Linked DNA regions of Tolumonas auensis DSM 9187. The protein of the gene in region 1 interacts with the protein of each later gene in a pairwise test. Links are inferred from orthologs where the notes say so. Each region holds a gene or a part of one and is shown on either strand. Other genes may lie near its edges. The genes, in order: lysA and TOLA_RS04470.

Region 1 (6,959 bases):
ACGTCTTTCTTAAAACAGAAATTTTTGACCACTGGTGGTGATAAATCAACGCAGAGTAAAGACATCAGACAAGCAAAGCTGATCTGGGTTGAACTGGAGAAATCTTCATGAAAAAAGTCACGCTGTCTTCTTTCGATGCGGCAGATTATCTTGATAGCGAAGAGGCTATTGCCGAATATCTGAATGCCATTCTGGAGGAAGATGATCCGGCACTATTTCTGACGGCTTTAGGCGATGTAGCCAAAGCCAGAGGCATGAGCCAGATCGCGGTACAAACCGGTCTCGGTCGGGAAAGTCTGTATAAAACGTTCGCACCGGGCGCTCATCCCCGATACGAAACCGTGGTTAAAGTATTAAAAGCATTGGGTGTCAAACTGACGATAGCAGCCTGAAATCACTCTTCCTCTTCCGGCTTGAGCTTTTTACGTTTGGAACGGGGATGCGTCTGGTCATACACTGCAGCCAGATGCTGAAAATCGAGGTGGGTATAGATCTGCGTGGTCGCCAGATTGGCATGCCCCAGCAACTCCTGTACCGCGCGCAGATCGCCGGAAGATTCCAGCATATGTGTGGCAAAGCTGTGACGCAGTTTATGCGGATGTACATGACTGTTCAGTGTCTGTTTCTGTCCCCACTGCTCAATGCGGATCTCCACCATCCGCGCCGTAATGCGCCGCTTGCGGCTGCTGAGAAACAGGGCGGTTTCCCCTTCGAGCAGAAAAGCGGTTCTGGTTCTGAGCCACTTCTCCAGCCATTCCAGTGCCAGCCGGCCAACCGGCAGAATGCGCTCTTTGTTACCCTTGCCGATCACTCTGACCTGACGACTGGTCATATCCAGATCATTCAGATCCAGCGCCACCAGCTCAGAAAGACGCATACCGGTGGAATAGAACAGCTCCATGATGGCGCGGTCACGCACCACCAGCGGATCCGATTCATCAGTGATATTCAGCAGCTGATGTACCTGATCGACATCGAGATTTTTCGGCAGTGGCCGTCCCAGTTTCGGCAGTGCCACCCCACGCGCCGGATTCGCCGCCAGAATACCGCGGATCACCAGCCAGTCAGCAAAGCTGCGCAGGGCCGACATCTTGGTGCTGATGGTGCGCGGCGAAGTATCTTTGTGTTTACGCAGCGTGTGCGCCCATTGCCGCACCAGCGGGTTATTCAGCTCACCCCAGTCCTGGATCTGCTTCTCCTGCAGCCATTCAATTAACGCCTGCAGATGCCGCTGATAATTACTGAGGGTATGCGCACTGAGCTGGCGCTCGACGCGCAGGTATTCCAGATAGGTATGTAAGACAGAGGACAGTGACTCACTCACAGGAACGGGCCAGTGTCGGCAGCAACAAGGTCACGAACCGGCCTAACTGCTCCAGCAGCAGGCTGTCCATCCCCGGCTGATAATGCTGCGGATTAGCATGGCCAAAGGCCAGAAAGCCCCATTCGCCATACTCCCCGAGCCGCAGCAGGGCCATCGAGTGCACCAGCGAGCCCTGCCCGAAAATCAGCTCCCGGTCGCAATCATTGACGCGGCCGAAATAGACCAGCTGATCGGCCATCGGATAGAGGCACAAGCGCTGAAACAGCGGATATTCCATCTCATAGGGCTTATCAAAGCGCTTGGCTTTCACCCGCGCCTGATTCACCCACAGCGCACAGGCCGGGATCCGCAACCGTTCACGAAACGTGGAATGCAGACACTTCCATAACTGCCGCATTGACGTGCAGGCGAACAGCGCCGGATAGACATCGGTATAGACGCGGAAGATAAACTCGTTGCGGGTGGCATTCGCCAGCAGCTCCTGCCGTTCATCTTCCAGCTGCTGCAGACGCTCGCGCTGCCGCTCCAGTTTCACATCAAACAGCGACACCGTACCGCGCTGTTCATGGGGCACCGCTATCTCTTCCAGCAACTCTTTATGCCGCAGGAAAAAATCCGGATGTTGCTTCAGATAATCGGCTATGCGGTTCTCTTCCAGCATCGACTCCAGTGCACCCATGTTGATACTCATAATTCGATTTGTCCGTCGAAGACATGCTCTGCCGGACCGGTCATGTAAACCGGGCTGCCAGGGCCATTCCAGGAGATATACAGCGAACCGCCGGGCAGATTCACCTTCACACGGCCTTTAAGTTTCTCCTGCTGAATACCAACCACGACGGCGGCACAGGCGCCGGTGCCGCAGGCCAGTGTTTCACCAGCACCACGCTCATACACCCGCAGATTGATTTCACTGGCAGAAACCACTTCCATGAAACCGACATTGATCCGCTCAGGGAACCGGTCAAACGACTCCAGTTTCGGTCCCAGTGTTTCAACCGGAGCATCTTTCACACTCGGCACCTCGATCACGCAATGAGGGTTCCCCATCGACACGACTCCACACATCACCGTTTGTTCGGCAACGCGCAGCAGATAAAGCTTCTCGGCTTTCAGGGCCCGGAACGGGATCTTGGCCGGTTCAAACTCCGGTACGCCCATGTTGACCGTAACCTGATCGTTATCTTCCAGTTGCAGCACAATGCGGCCACTGACCGTACTGACCGCAATACGGTCTTTGTTGGTCAGCCCTTTCAGACGCACAAAACGGGCAAAACAGCGCGCACCGTTACCACACTGCTGCACTTCCGAACCATCGGCATTAAAAATACGATAGTGGAAGTCGAGATCAGGATCATACGGCGGTTCGACCAGCAGCAGCTGGTCAAAACCGATACCAAAATGACGATCACCGAGGCGTTTCAGCGTTTCCGCATTAAAAAACACCTTCTGCGTGACGCCATCAACCACCACAAAGTCATTTCCCAGACCGTGCATTTTGGAAAACTGGATCAACATGCAGCCTGACTCCTGTTACGGCAACAGATGTTCAAATTGCCACAGCGATGCCAGCGGTTCACGCTCACGCACCAGATGCGGCTGTTCACCGTCCACCAGCACTTCTGCGGCACGGGAACGGGCGTTATAGTTAGACGCCATCGAGAAACCATACGCGCCGGCGGAACGGACTACCAGATAATCACCCGGTGCAATCGCCAGTTCGCGATCTTTACCCAGGAAATCGCCGGTTTCACAAATCGGACCCACGACATCGTAGTGATGCGCATCACGCGGCAGCGAACGGTTCACCGGAATGATATTCATCCAGGCACTGTACAGTGACGGACGGATCAGGTCGTTCATCGCGGCATCGACAATCGCAAAATGACGATCTTCACCCGCTTTCAGATATTCCACTTTGGTCGCCAGAATACCGGCATTGGCCATAATCGCACGGCCCGGTTCAAACATCAGCGTCAGATCGCGATCCTGCAGTTTCTGTTTAAGTGCCAGTGCATATTCGCTCGGGTGCGGTGGTGTTTCGTCGTTGTAATTCACACCCAGACCACCACCCACATCCAGATGATGAATTTTGATGCCGGCAGCCGATAATTCATCGATCAGGGCCAGCAGTTTATCGACTGCTTCAAGGAACGGAGAGATTTCAGTCAGCTGCGAACCGATATGGCAATCCACACCGGTGATCTGCAGGTTCGGCAGGCTGGCCGCGTAGCGGTACACTTCCGGTGCGCGTTCAATCGGAATACCGAATTTGTTCTGTTTCAGACCGGTAGAGATATACGGGTGGGTACCGGCATCGATATCCGGGTTGATACGGATAGAAATCCGCGCCACTTTCCCCATAGAACCCGCCACCTGATTCAGGCGTTCCAGTTCCGGCTCTGATTCCACGTTAAAGCAGAGAATGTCCTGCCCCAATGCATAACGCATTTCTTCTTCGGTTTTACCGACACCGGAGAACACGACTTTCTTCGCATCCCCGCCGGCGGCAATAACACGCGCCAGCTCACCGCCGGAAACGATGTCAAAACCGGAACCCAGACGCGCCAGCAGGTTCAGGATCGCGAGGTTGCCATTGGCCTTTACCGCGTAACAGATCAGGTGCGGCACATCACCGGCAGCGGCATCAAACGCTTTCCAGTGACGTTCGATGGTCGCACGGGAATAGATATACAAAGGGGTGCCGTATTGGGCGACTAACTCACTGACTGCACATTGTTCGGCCAGCAGTTCGCCATCTTCGCGATAATTAAAAAAATCCATGGCTCCATCGTTTCCTTATGATTGGGTCTGGTGGTTGTCAGTCTGGTCTTGCGGCTGGGCAGGCTGCTGTTGTGCCGGTGGCTGCTGTGGCATATACAGTGGCCCTTTCAAGCCACAACCACTCAGCAAACCGGTCAGTAACAGTGCTAAACCCACACTGTATGTGCGCATTTTCATGATCTTGTGCGATTCAGTAATTTGGACCACTATAATCTCACTCATCGCAGTAAATGCAAATAGGACAAGCCGGAATGAAAGACAGTGAATTTCACGCGCTGGTGGAAGGGCGCTACCAGTTTATCGAACAAGCCATAGATAATTGCGATACCGATATTGATTGTGAACTCAACAGCGGCGTGGTCACGCTGACTTTTGTCAACGGCAGCAAGATCATTATCAACAAGCAGGAGCCGCTACATCAGATCTGGGTAGCGACCCGTGAAAACGGCTATCACTTCGACTGGAAAGATGGCAAATGGATTGATAATCGCGGTGGCCGTGAGCTGATCGAATTACTCAGTGACGCCTGCAGTAAACAGTCCGGCGAAAAAGTGACGTTAGGTTAAACATCATGGATAAACCGGTTGTTGATATCTACTACTGCCGCCAGTGCAACTGGATGCTGCGCGCCGGGTGGATGGCACAAGAGCTGTTACATACCTTCAGTGAAGAACTGGGCAGCGTCAATTTACATCCGGATACCGGCGGCCGTTTTGAAATTCTGGTGAATGGCGTCTGTATCTGGGAACGTAAAGCGGATGGCGGCTTCCCGGATGTCAAAGCACTGAAGCAGCGGGTACGCGATCAGATCGCGCCGGAACGCGATCTCGGACATGTCGACAAGAAAACATATTAATCTACCAACAAAAACGGCTCCCTCAGGGAGCCGTTTTGCTATATGCAGATCACTCTTCGGCTGGCGCATCTTTCGGTGGTTTGCCGTCTTTTGGTGGTTTTTCCTTCGGATCTTTTGACTGTTTCTGCTCATCACGTGGCGCAGGCGCGCTTTCGTCGCCTTCAGCTCTGTTCATGGCTTCAGAATGCTCTCTGCCTTCCGGTGCTGCGTTGTTAGTCCGTTCTTCACCCTGTTTCCGGGCTTTTTTAGTATCCGGAGCCGGACGATCACATTTCTGGCCTTCAGGGCATTCCTGTCTGGCTTCATCATCCGCCGGGGCCGGACTGGCATTCGCCATTGATACACCGAAAGCAGAAACAACAGCACTCAGACCCAAGCTCAGCAGAACTTTTTTGATACCCATACTCATTTACAACCTCGTAAGTCATGTGACGTAATGCGGAGGCGATAATAGTCCTTCAGGTATACTTCTCATCCTGATTTGCGATTCTTTACACTTTTGAACAAAGGACAAAAAACAGCGGTAATGTTAGCCGGATGCCTGTTGCGGCATCTCCCGCATCGCGGAGCGGTATGGCGTGACCTGCAGTGAATCTGAACCGGGCACCAGCTCATAAAACTGCGGTAAATTGAAATTGATCACCTGTTCGGTGAAGTCGAAACGCTGATGCGTCATGGTGTAATAGCGATTGACATTCTGCACCAGATCTTCTTTGCTGCCGGCATATTCGTGATAAATTTCGACTTTGTTATTTTCGTCCAGAATATAGACGTTAAAACCGTTGTCGTTATCTTCAAAGAAATACTGGATCAGGCCTTCACTGGCATACGCATCGACGATCGGCGGCACATGCAGCCCGTTATCCGGCTCCGCGGTCTGACGTTCCAGTTTGTTATCCGACACCTGACGGTAAAAATCGATCGCACTGCTGAGCTGACGCACGGAGACTCCGCGGCGTTCCAGAAACAGCGCATACCGGTGCTCACCCACGGACAGTAATTTCACCATGCGCTGTTTATCCAGCGCCAGACGCAGCGAAATACAGGAGTTCACCAGTTCCGTAAACTGGTGGCGGATCTCGTCGCGGTAATACTGACTGTAGCAGAACACATCGATCGCATCCGGTGCCGCAGCGTCCTGATGCATCTTGCTTAAAATGGTACTCAGGGCCTCAACAACCGCATCCAGACCGTTAAAGTGCAGCGTACGCACTTCATTCCATGAATTCCGGTACACCAGATCCACCGTACCAATCAGGCACTCCTGACGCGCGCCGAAACAGAGCATATCCTCGCCATGTTCCAGCACCGGCGGCATCTCTTCCGGCCAGTCGGCCGTCGGATCACGCTCCAGATTGAGGAAAATCCCCAGATGACGGATTTCACACGGCCGGCTCAGCGCCAGATTACTTGCCGGCGGCAATTCCACCGGGAAGGTATCGGCCAGATCCTGACAGAACTGATGCAGACAGGTTCGGGTGATATCGGAGCCCGCCTGCCGGATATCGATCCGCGTATTCGCGACCATCAGACCATTAAAATAGGCCCAGGCCACCAGCTTGGAAAGATAGCCGTTATATTCCAGCGGTGCCCGCCCGATAATATCGTGCGGTTTGAGCGAGTATTTATACAGATACCAGCCCTGACGGTTCAGATGTCCCGGCGGCACCTGGATCAGGCTTAAATCCGACTCATGCAAATCAGGCGCAATCTTCAGGTTAATACGCTGCACCTTACCCGGCAGCGCCTCAAACGCGGTATAGAGTTTACGCGACAGAATCCCGATATCTTCCGGGTTGATGGATTCACTGATGTTGTTGCGGCGCGCAAACTGGATCAGCTTGCTGTAACTTTGCATCAGCGAGCTCAGCAGCTCTTCATAGGCCGTTTTAACCTGCTCGACTTTCCACTGATCATGGCTGTCGAGATGCTGCAGCGTTGCATGATCCCAACCCCAGTCCCGCACCAGTTTAACCAGCAAATCACGTCGCCAGC
Region 2 (6,930 bases), 2.5 Mb from region 1 along the record:
TGTTTCAGCTGTTGCTGCTGCAGGAATTTTACCAGCTCCGGTTTATCGGTATCAGGAATATTGATCAGGAAACGGTTCGGCGCATCTGCCGGCAGAAAGGTCTGAAAACCGGTGACAATTTCACTGCGAACACTGATCACCACGCCCAGTAGTAACAGCGATAAAGCGATCCCGCTTAATTGATGCAATATTTCGAGCGGCTGTCGTTGCCAGTGCTGGACTGCAAGATAAAAACTGCTGCCGGTAACGCCACTGGGTAATAAACGTAATAACAGGTACCCCATCCCGCCCAGCACCACGATCAGAACGATCACCCCACCCACCAGACCTAACACCAGCCTGGTATCCTGTAGCAGCAATAAATTAATTAATAACAGCCCGGTAATGAGTAATGGTAAGGCTAACCATGCGGGAACCCGGCTTTCCTGTTCCTGACGCAATACCCGTAAAGCTGGCACATCCAGCAAGCGCCAGAGTGGGATGCACACCAGCAGCGCAACCAGAATGCTTCCTAAAACAAACGCCAGAATAAATGGCTGTATCGAAGGCGTAGCAAGTTCCGGTGGTAATGCGTTGCCCAGCTGCCAGACCATCCAGCCATGAACCAGCCACCCCAGCAGACAACCGATGATGATCCCGGTCAAAGTCAGCAGACTTAACAAACCACCGAGTAGCCACATGATCCGCCAGCGGGAGGCACCAAACGTCTTCAGCAATGCCAGCATAGTCTGTGTCTGACGGGCATATTGCTGAATAGCAATGCTCATGGCCGTAGCGCCCAGCAGTAGTCCCAGCAACGAGGCAACACGGAAGAACCGTTCGCTCCGTTCCAGCTGACGAGATAAATTCCGGTTTGCCTGTTCCGGTTTTAATAGTTTTTGTCCTGCCTGCAGACGGGAGGATAACCATTGATCCCAGCTCTCAAGTACTGATGAGTCACCATGGAACAGATAGCGATGTGTCACCCGGCTTCCGGGTAATATCACCTGAGCAGCCCCGACATCATGCTGATGCATCAGCGCCCGGGGAGCCAGCGCCAGAGGGTTAAAACTCTGATCCGGTTCCTGTATTAATTCGCCGGCGACACGTAGTGAGGTTGAACCAAGTTGCACCTCATCGCCCGGCGTTACCTGCAGCATTAACATCAGCTGACGGGAAAGCCAGAGCTCTCCGGGACGGATATCCTGTTGTGGCAGCAGTTGCAAACGGCCATAAAAAGGATACCCCTCATCGACGGCTTTAACCGATGCCAATTGCATCTGTTCACCAGCCAGCAGCATGGTGGAAAACTCGGTGGTCTGCGTCTGCTGTAATCCGCTGTCCCGGGCCTGCTTAAGCCAGGTATCCGGCAAAGGCGTAGCGGACTCGACAACCCGATCTGCCGCCAGGAAATCACGGCCGGAGACTTTAAGGCTTTGAGTCAGCCGATCTGAAACCAGAGACACACTCAATACCGAGGCAATACACACCGCGAGAGCGAGTACAAACCACTGCAACCCACCCTGCCAGCCCATCCGGCAAAACAGGCGCCACAATAATTTAATCATCGTGACTCCTCCAGTCGTCCTGCAGTCATGCGTAACTGACGCTGACAGCGATCCGCCAATGCAACATCATGCGTAACTATCACCAGGCTGGAACCTGATTCCTGATTCATTCTGAACAGCAAATCAGCCACTTTTTGCCCTGTATGCTGATCTAAATTACCGGTCGGCTCATCAGCCAGCAGCAAGGCCGGCTGACAGATAAACGCTCGTGCCAGCGCAACCCGTTGCTGTTCACCGCCGGACAATCTGGATGGTTTGTGCTGCAACCGCTCTCCCAGCCCCACATCATTCAACAAGGTTGTGGCGAGTTGTTTCGCCTGACTGATACCGCGTAATTCCGCCGGCAACATCACGTTTTCCAGAGCCGTCAGCTCAGGGATCAGTAAGAAAGACTGAAAAACAAAACCTATTCTTTCCGAGCGTAATCTGGCGCGCTGTTCCTCATCCATCTGATGCAGGGGCTGACCGGCAATGAAAATTTCACCTTCGCTGGGTAAATCCAGCCCCGCCAGCATGCCCAGCAACGTAGATTTACCCGAACCGGAAGCCCCGACAATCGCAACACTCTCTCCCGGCTTGACTTGTAACTGGATCCCATCAAGGATGGTAAGCTGTTCTTTACCAACCGAAACCCGGTGCGACAAATTTTTGACCTGTATCATAAGAGGTTGTGTCATGAGAGGTATCCTGCTGGTGTTATTATCTATGTGTTCACTTTCTGGCCATGCCAGTACGCTATTGATTCTCGGCGACAGCCTGAGTGCCGGCTACATGATGGCGGCAGAACAAAGCTGGCCTGTTCTTTTGCATCAGCAATGGCAGAAAGAAAAATTCCCGGTCACTATCATTAACAGTAGCATCAGTGGCAGCACCACTCAGGATGGTTTAGCCCGTCTGCCTGCTTTATTGTCCCGTCACAAACCTGACTGGGTTTTAATTGAACTGGGTGCCAATGATGGTATCCGCGGTTTTCCACCAGCTATTCCTTATGAAACGTTAAAGAAAAGCATTCAGATCATTCAGAAAAATGGCGGACAACCACTGTTGATGCAGATCCGGATCCCACGTAATTACGGTGCCGCCTATATTGCAAAATTGGAAGCGATTTATCCGAAGCTGGCCGAGGAAACCAAAACGCCTTTATTGCCGTTTTTTCTTGAATCTATCGTGACTCAGCCGAAACTGATGCTGAACGATGGTATTCATCCTACGGCTGATGCGCAACCACTGATCCGGGATATGATGGAACCATTACTGCGCCAATACATTGAAACCACAGAGAAGACTCTTTAGGCAATCATTCCTCCCCAAAAATGTAATTTTAGGTAAAAAAAGGTTTATCTGTGCCGAGCCTATTGTCCGGCCCCGCCAGCTCCGTATCATGGCGCGGTATGTCTTATGAGGAAGGTTTACATGATCCGCATCTTGTTGGTTGATGATGATCTCGAGCTATGCAGCATGCAGAGGGAATACCTCAGCAATGAAGGCTTTGCGGTACAGATGTGTCACGATGGTGAAAGAGGGTTAGAAGAAGCACTGAGCGGCGATTATGACCTGATTTTACTGGATGTCATGATGCCGAAACTCAATGGTATTGATGTCCTGCGTCGTCTGCGAAACCACAGTAATATTCCGGTATTAATGCTTACCGCCAAAGGTGATGACATTGACCGTATTATCGGCCTGGAACTGGGTGCTGATGATTACGTTTCCAAGCCCTGCACTCCGCGCGAACTGGTGGCTCGGGTAAGAGCCATTCTGCGCCGGGCTGATCCTGATAAACAGGAGCCTGGTCAGTTGCAACCGCTCAGAGTTGGAGCGCTGACTATTTCCGCTGCCAGCCGTAATGCCACCTGGCGCGACGAATTACTTGATTTGACCAGTACCGAATTTAATTTGTTGGAAATACTGTGTCGCCGTGCCGGCAGAATAATCAGTAAAGAAGATCTGTCGCTGCATACCCTTGGCCGCCCGCTGGCCCGGTATGATCGCAGTATTGATGTACATGTCAGCAATCTACGGCAGAAACTGGGCGTACTGAAAGATGGGCGTTCACCCATTCAGACCGTCAGAGGGATCGGTTATCAGTTGGTTGTTGAGTAATTAATGCGTCGTATTTTCTGGAAAATATTACTGAGTTTCTGGCTCGCCATTCTGCTGACCGGGATCGCAACCGGCGCGATCGTCACGCTGTATCAGGACGCAAAGATAGCCTACAGCATCATTGAAACCGGCAATCGCCCCGATGGTCTGACCGAATCGGTAGCCAGAACGCTGGCCAGTGGCGGAAAACAGCTTGTGCTGGAGATAGTGAAACCACAGACCGTGGGAAAAGATGTAGCCGGCGGCCCGCCTGTGCCATTTATTGTTGATCAACAGGGAAAGGATCTGTTCAACCGAAGTGTCAATGATAAAGCCTGGGCTGAAGCACAACGTCTCACTGAACAACAGGCCAATACGCCTGGGGTAGAAAAGATAACACTGGCTGACGGGGGAATTTATTGGGTATTCATGCCCCGCCGTCCGCCGCCATTCCCGCATAACATCATATTTACATTGTTTGATGCACCGGTTTTTCTGTTAATCATGGCGATACTGACCAGTCTGTTATTCAGTAACTGGCTGGCCCGCGTTATTTCACGACCGATAGAAACATTGCGTGACGGACTCAAAGCTGTAGCAAAAGGAAATTTTGATATCAATGTCAGTCAAAAGCTTGGCAAACGGTACGATGAATTTGCAGATCTTGGGCAAGATGCTGATTTAATGGCAGAAAAACTCAAACAATCTATTCAGGTGCAACGCCGGCTGTTGCATGATGTGTCTCATGACTTACGCTCACCACTCGCCCGTCTTCAGCTGGCCATTGGCTTGCTGCGGCAAAAGCCGGAAAACACCGAGCAAATGCTGCAACGCATTGAACAGGAATGTCATCGCCTGAACAATCTGGTCGGTGAAGTATTAATGCTTGCGCGTATGGAATCCGGTGTGCCGCAACCAAAAGAAGATTATCTGGATCTTGTTGAGTTGCTGAAATCGCTGGTTGATGATGCTCAGTTTGAAGCGAAAGACAGCGGTAGTGTTATTGAACTACAACTGGATGAAACATTGAATGAAAGCATTATTATCCAGAGTCGCGGTGAGTTATTACTGCGGGCCTTCGATAACCTGATCCGGAATGCCTTACACCATGCCGGTCGCGGCTGTCATATTGAAATCAGTGTGCATCAGGAATTGCCGGAATTACTGGTCATTGATATCACGGATAATGGCCCCGGGATCACTGAAAAAGACCTGGGATCTATCTTCGAACCCTTTTTCCGCAGTAACAATAATCCGGGCAACGGTCTGGGGCTGGCTATCACAAAACGAGCAATTGAAGCACACGGCGGGACGATTACTGCCTACAACAGAACGACCGGCGGTTTGTGTATGCATGTGAAATTACCCTGTATGGCGCAGCTTTCTTAACCTGACTTCAGATAAACCGGCAGATGCCGGTTTTATTCTTTTGGTGATGGCAGATTCTGTGTCGTAAAAAACTGGCTGACGGTTGAACTCAGGCGTTTCAATAATGCTTTTCTGATCTGAGACAGCTTTGGTTTCTCATCCGCCAGCAACGTCACCGGGCGACATAACTGAATGGCATTGATACCTAACCGGGCAGACAACAGGCCACTACCCAGCCCCTGCGCTAATTTAGCCGATAATTTAGATGTCAATTCACTGCTGAACCAGTCTGTTCCCAGTTCCGTGGCCAGTTCAGCCGTACCGGCAAACACCATATCCCGTAAAATCTGCCGGATAAGCCGGATTTGCCCCCAATAGCCAAGACGGATCTGGTAGACCGATGCGATATCCCGCAACATTTTCAGATTGCGCCACAGTACCAGTACCATATCGGCCAGCGCCAAAGGGCTGGCCGCGACCAGTAACGCGGTCTGACTGCTGGATTTGAGTACCAGTTGCAGTGCTTTTTCATCTAACGGATGTAAAACAAACCGGCTGAACAACACCAGTATTTCACTATCATTGTGATGTGGTTCAATATGTTCCAGCCATTGCTGATACCCGGGTAAATTTTGCAGACCCGTCTCGTTTGCCAGACGCCGACAAAACGCCTGGGCGTTCCCATGCTGTCCTGCGCTTCTCAAGTCTTCAGCCTGTTTCCGGCATTGAGTATTACTGCGTAAACGTCGTAATACACGATATTCGCGCCAGATAACCGAGCAGGAACCAATCAGCAAAGCGCTGGCAGCGGCTAACCAGGCACCACCCAGCCAGGGATTCAGAAACAGCTGCTGATAGAGAAAACTGCCGGCCTCCACCAGCGATAACGCCAACACAGCACCCCCACCCCAGCGCAACCAGCCAGAGGATCGCTCCGGTAACTCTGAAAGCGATGGCTCAAAATCATCCTGCAGAGCAGTTTCATCGTATTGCGACGCTTCATCCAGCTGCGCCGGTACTATTTCTACCGGCATAGCTCCGCTCGCGATTGTGGTCCGGTTTAATAAATCCAGCGGCACTTCTACTGCTGTCTTTGTATCTGATGCTGCTGGTTTTTTCATTGCATTTTATCTCCCAGCAAATATTCCAGGATCTGATCCAGACGGATATGCGGTCTGGCCTGTTCGCTCTGCCAGACAGGGGGCCGCAGATCAGTTAATCGCAAAGATGAGTTTCGCCAGAAATCAGGTTCGGGTATACGGGCAGGTATAACCCCGGGGAACAACGCTAATTCATGACCGGTTAAATCAACACCATGCAGCACAGTCAGTGGCTGCCCCTGATAATCAACCTGATGATATTCACTGGAACGGATCGCTGCCATTGCCATACATTCCAGCGACACACCTTCAAAACGGGCCCGGGACAGACCAGAATGAACCAGTTCCCGCAACAGACTGAGTAAGGCCGGATGTTGTTCAGGGGTGACATGATCGGCTTTACTGGCTACAAACAACAGTTTGTCGATACGCGGAGAAAAGAGGCGCTGCCACCAGTGACTGTTTCCATACTGGAAACTTTGCAGTAATTGTCCCAGTGTATCCCGTAAATCATAGATTGCTTCACGGCTGACTTTTAGTGGCTGCAAACAATCCACCAGCACGATCTGCCGGTCAAAACCGGAAAAGTGTTTCTGGTAGAACTGTTTGACGACATGTTCTTTATAAGCTTCATAGCGCGCCTGCAACAAACCGTACAGCGAGTCATGCGCGGATGATTCCGCAGGTAAACCCCATACCCAGGGAACAAACTGCAACATAGGCGCACCGGCGAATTCACCGGGTAATACAAAACGGCCGGGCTGGATGCTTTGCAATCCAAGTTGTGAACGGCAGTCCTGTAAATACTGGGTATAAAGTGCAGAGATATTTTT

Evidence for each region.
Region 2: the proteins of lysA (region 1) and TOLA_RS04470 interact in binary tests that used the Escherichia coli proteins (3 or more experiments, as listed by UniProt). The link is inferred for Tolumonas auensis DSM 9187 from one-to-one orthologs.

The regions. Positions count from the first base shown.
Region 1 is NC_012691.1:3,417,799-3,424,757, forward strand. What follows is about bases 1,984-4,904. They hold lysA (diaminopimelate decarboxylase), read right to left. Parts: upstream 4,109-4,904; coding sequence 2,858-4,108; downstream 1,984-2,857. Other genes in these bases: TOLA_RS16010 (DUF484 family protein), read right to left, coding at 1,984-2,015; dapF (diaminopimelate epimerase), read right to left, coding at 2,012-2,842; lptM (LPS translocon maturation chaperone LptM), read right to left, coding at 4,124-4,279; cyaY (iron donor protein CyaY), read left to right, coding at 4,360-4,674; TOLA_RS16030 (Rdx family protein), read left to right, coding at 4,680-4,904. In the rest of the region: TOLA_RS16000 (addiction module antidote protein), read left to right, coding at 108-392; tyrosine recombinase XerC, read right to left, coding at 395-1,324; more of TOLA_RS16010, read right to left, coding at 1,317-1,983; more of TOLA_RS16030, read left to right, coding at 4,905-4,964; TOLA_RS16035 (hypothetical protein), read right to left, coding at 5,014-5,373; TOLA_RS16040 (class I adenylate cyclase), read right to left, coding at 5,494-6,959. UniProt on the Escherichia coli protein: Specifically catalyzes the decarboxylation of meso-diaminopimelate (meso-DAP) to L-lysine. Is not active against the DD- or LL-isomers of diaminopimelate.
Region 2 is NC_012691.1:948,791-955,720, reverse strand. The notes cover bases 1,914-4,805. They hold TOLA_RS04470 (response regulator transcription factor), read left to right. Parts: upstream 1,914-2,960; coding sequence 2,961-3,650; downstream 3,651-4,805. Other genes in these bases: TOLA_RS04465 (HAMP domain-containing sensor histidine kinase), read left to right, coding at 3,654-4,805; TOLA_RS04475 (arylesterase), read left to right, coding at 2,223-2,840; TOLA_RS04480 (ABC transporter ATP-binding protein), read right to left, coding at 1,914-2,224. Also shown: TOLA_RS04485 (ABC transporter permease), read right to left, coding at 1-1,547; more of TOLA_RS04480, read right to left, coding at 1,544-1,913; more of TOLA_RS04465, read left to right, coding at 4,806-5,018; TOLA_RS04460 (YcjF family protein), read right to left, coding at 5,051-6,118; TOLA_RS04455 (YcjX family GTP-binding protein), read right to left, coding at 6,115-6,930. UniProt on the Escherichia coli protein: Response regulator member of the two-component regulatory system CpxA/CpxR which responds to envelope stress response by activating expression of downstream genes including cpxP, degP, dsbA and ppiA.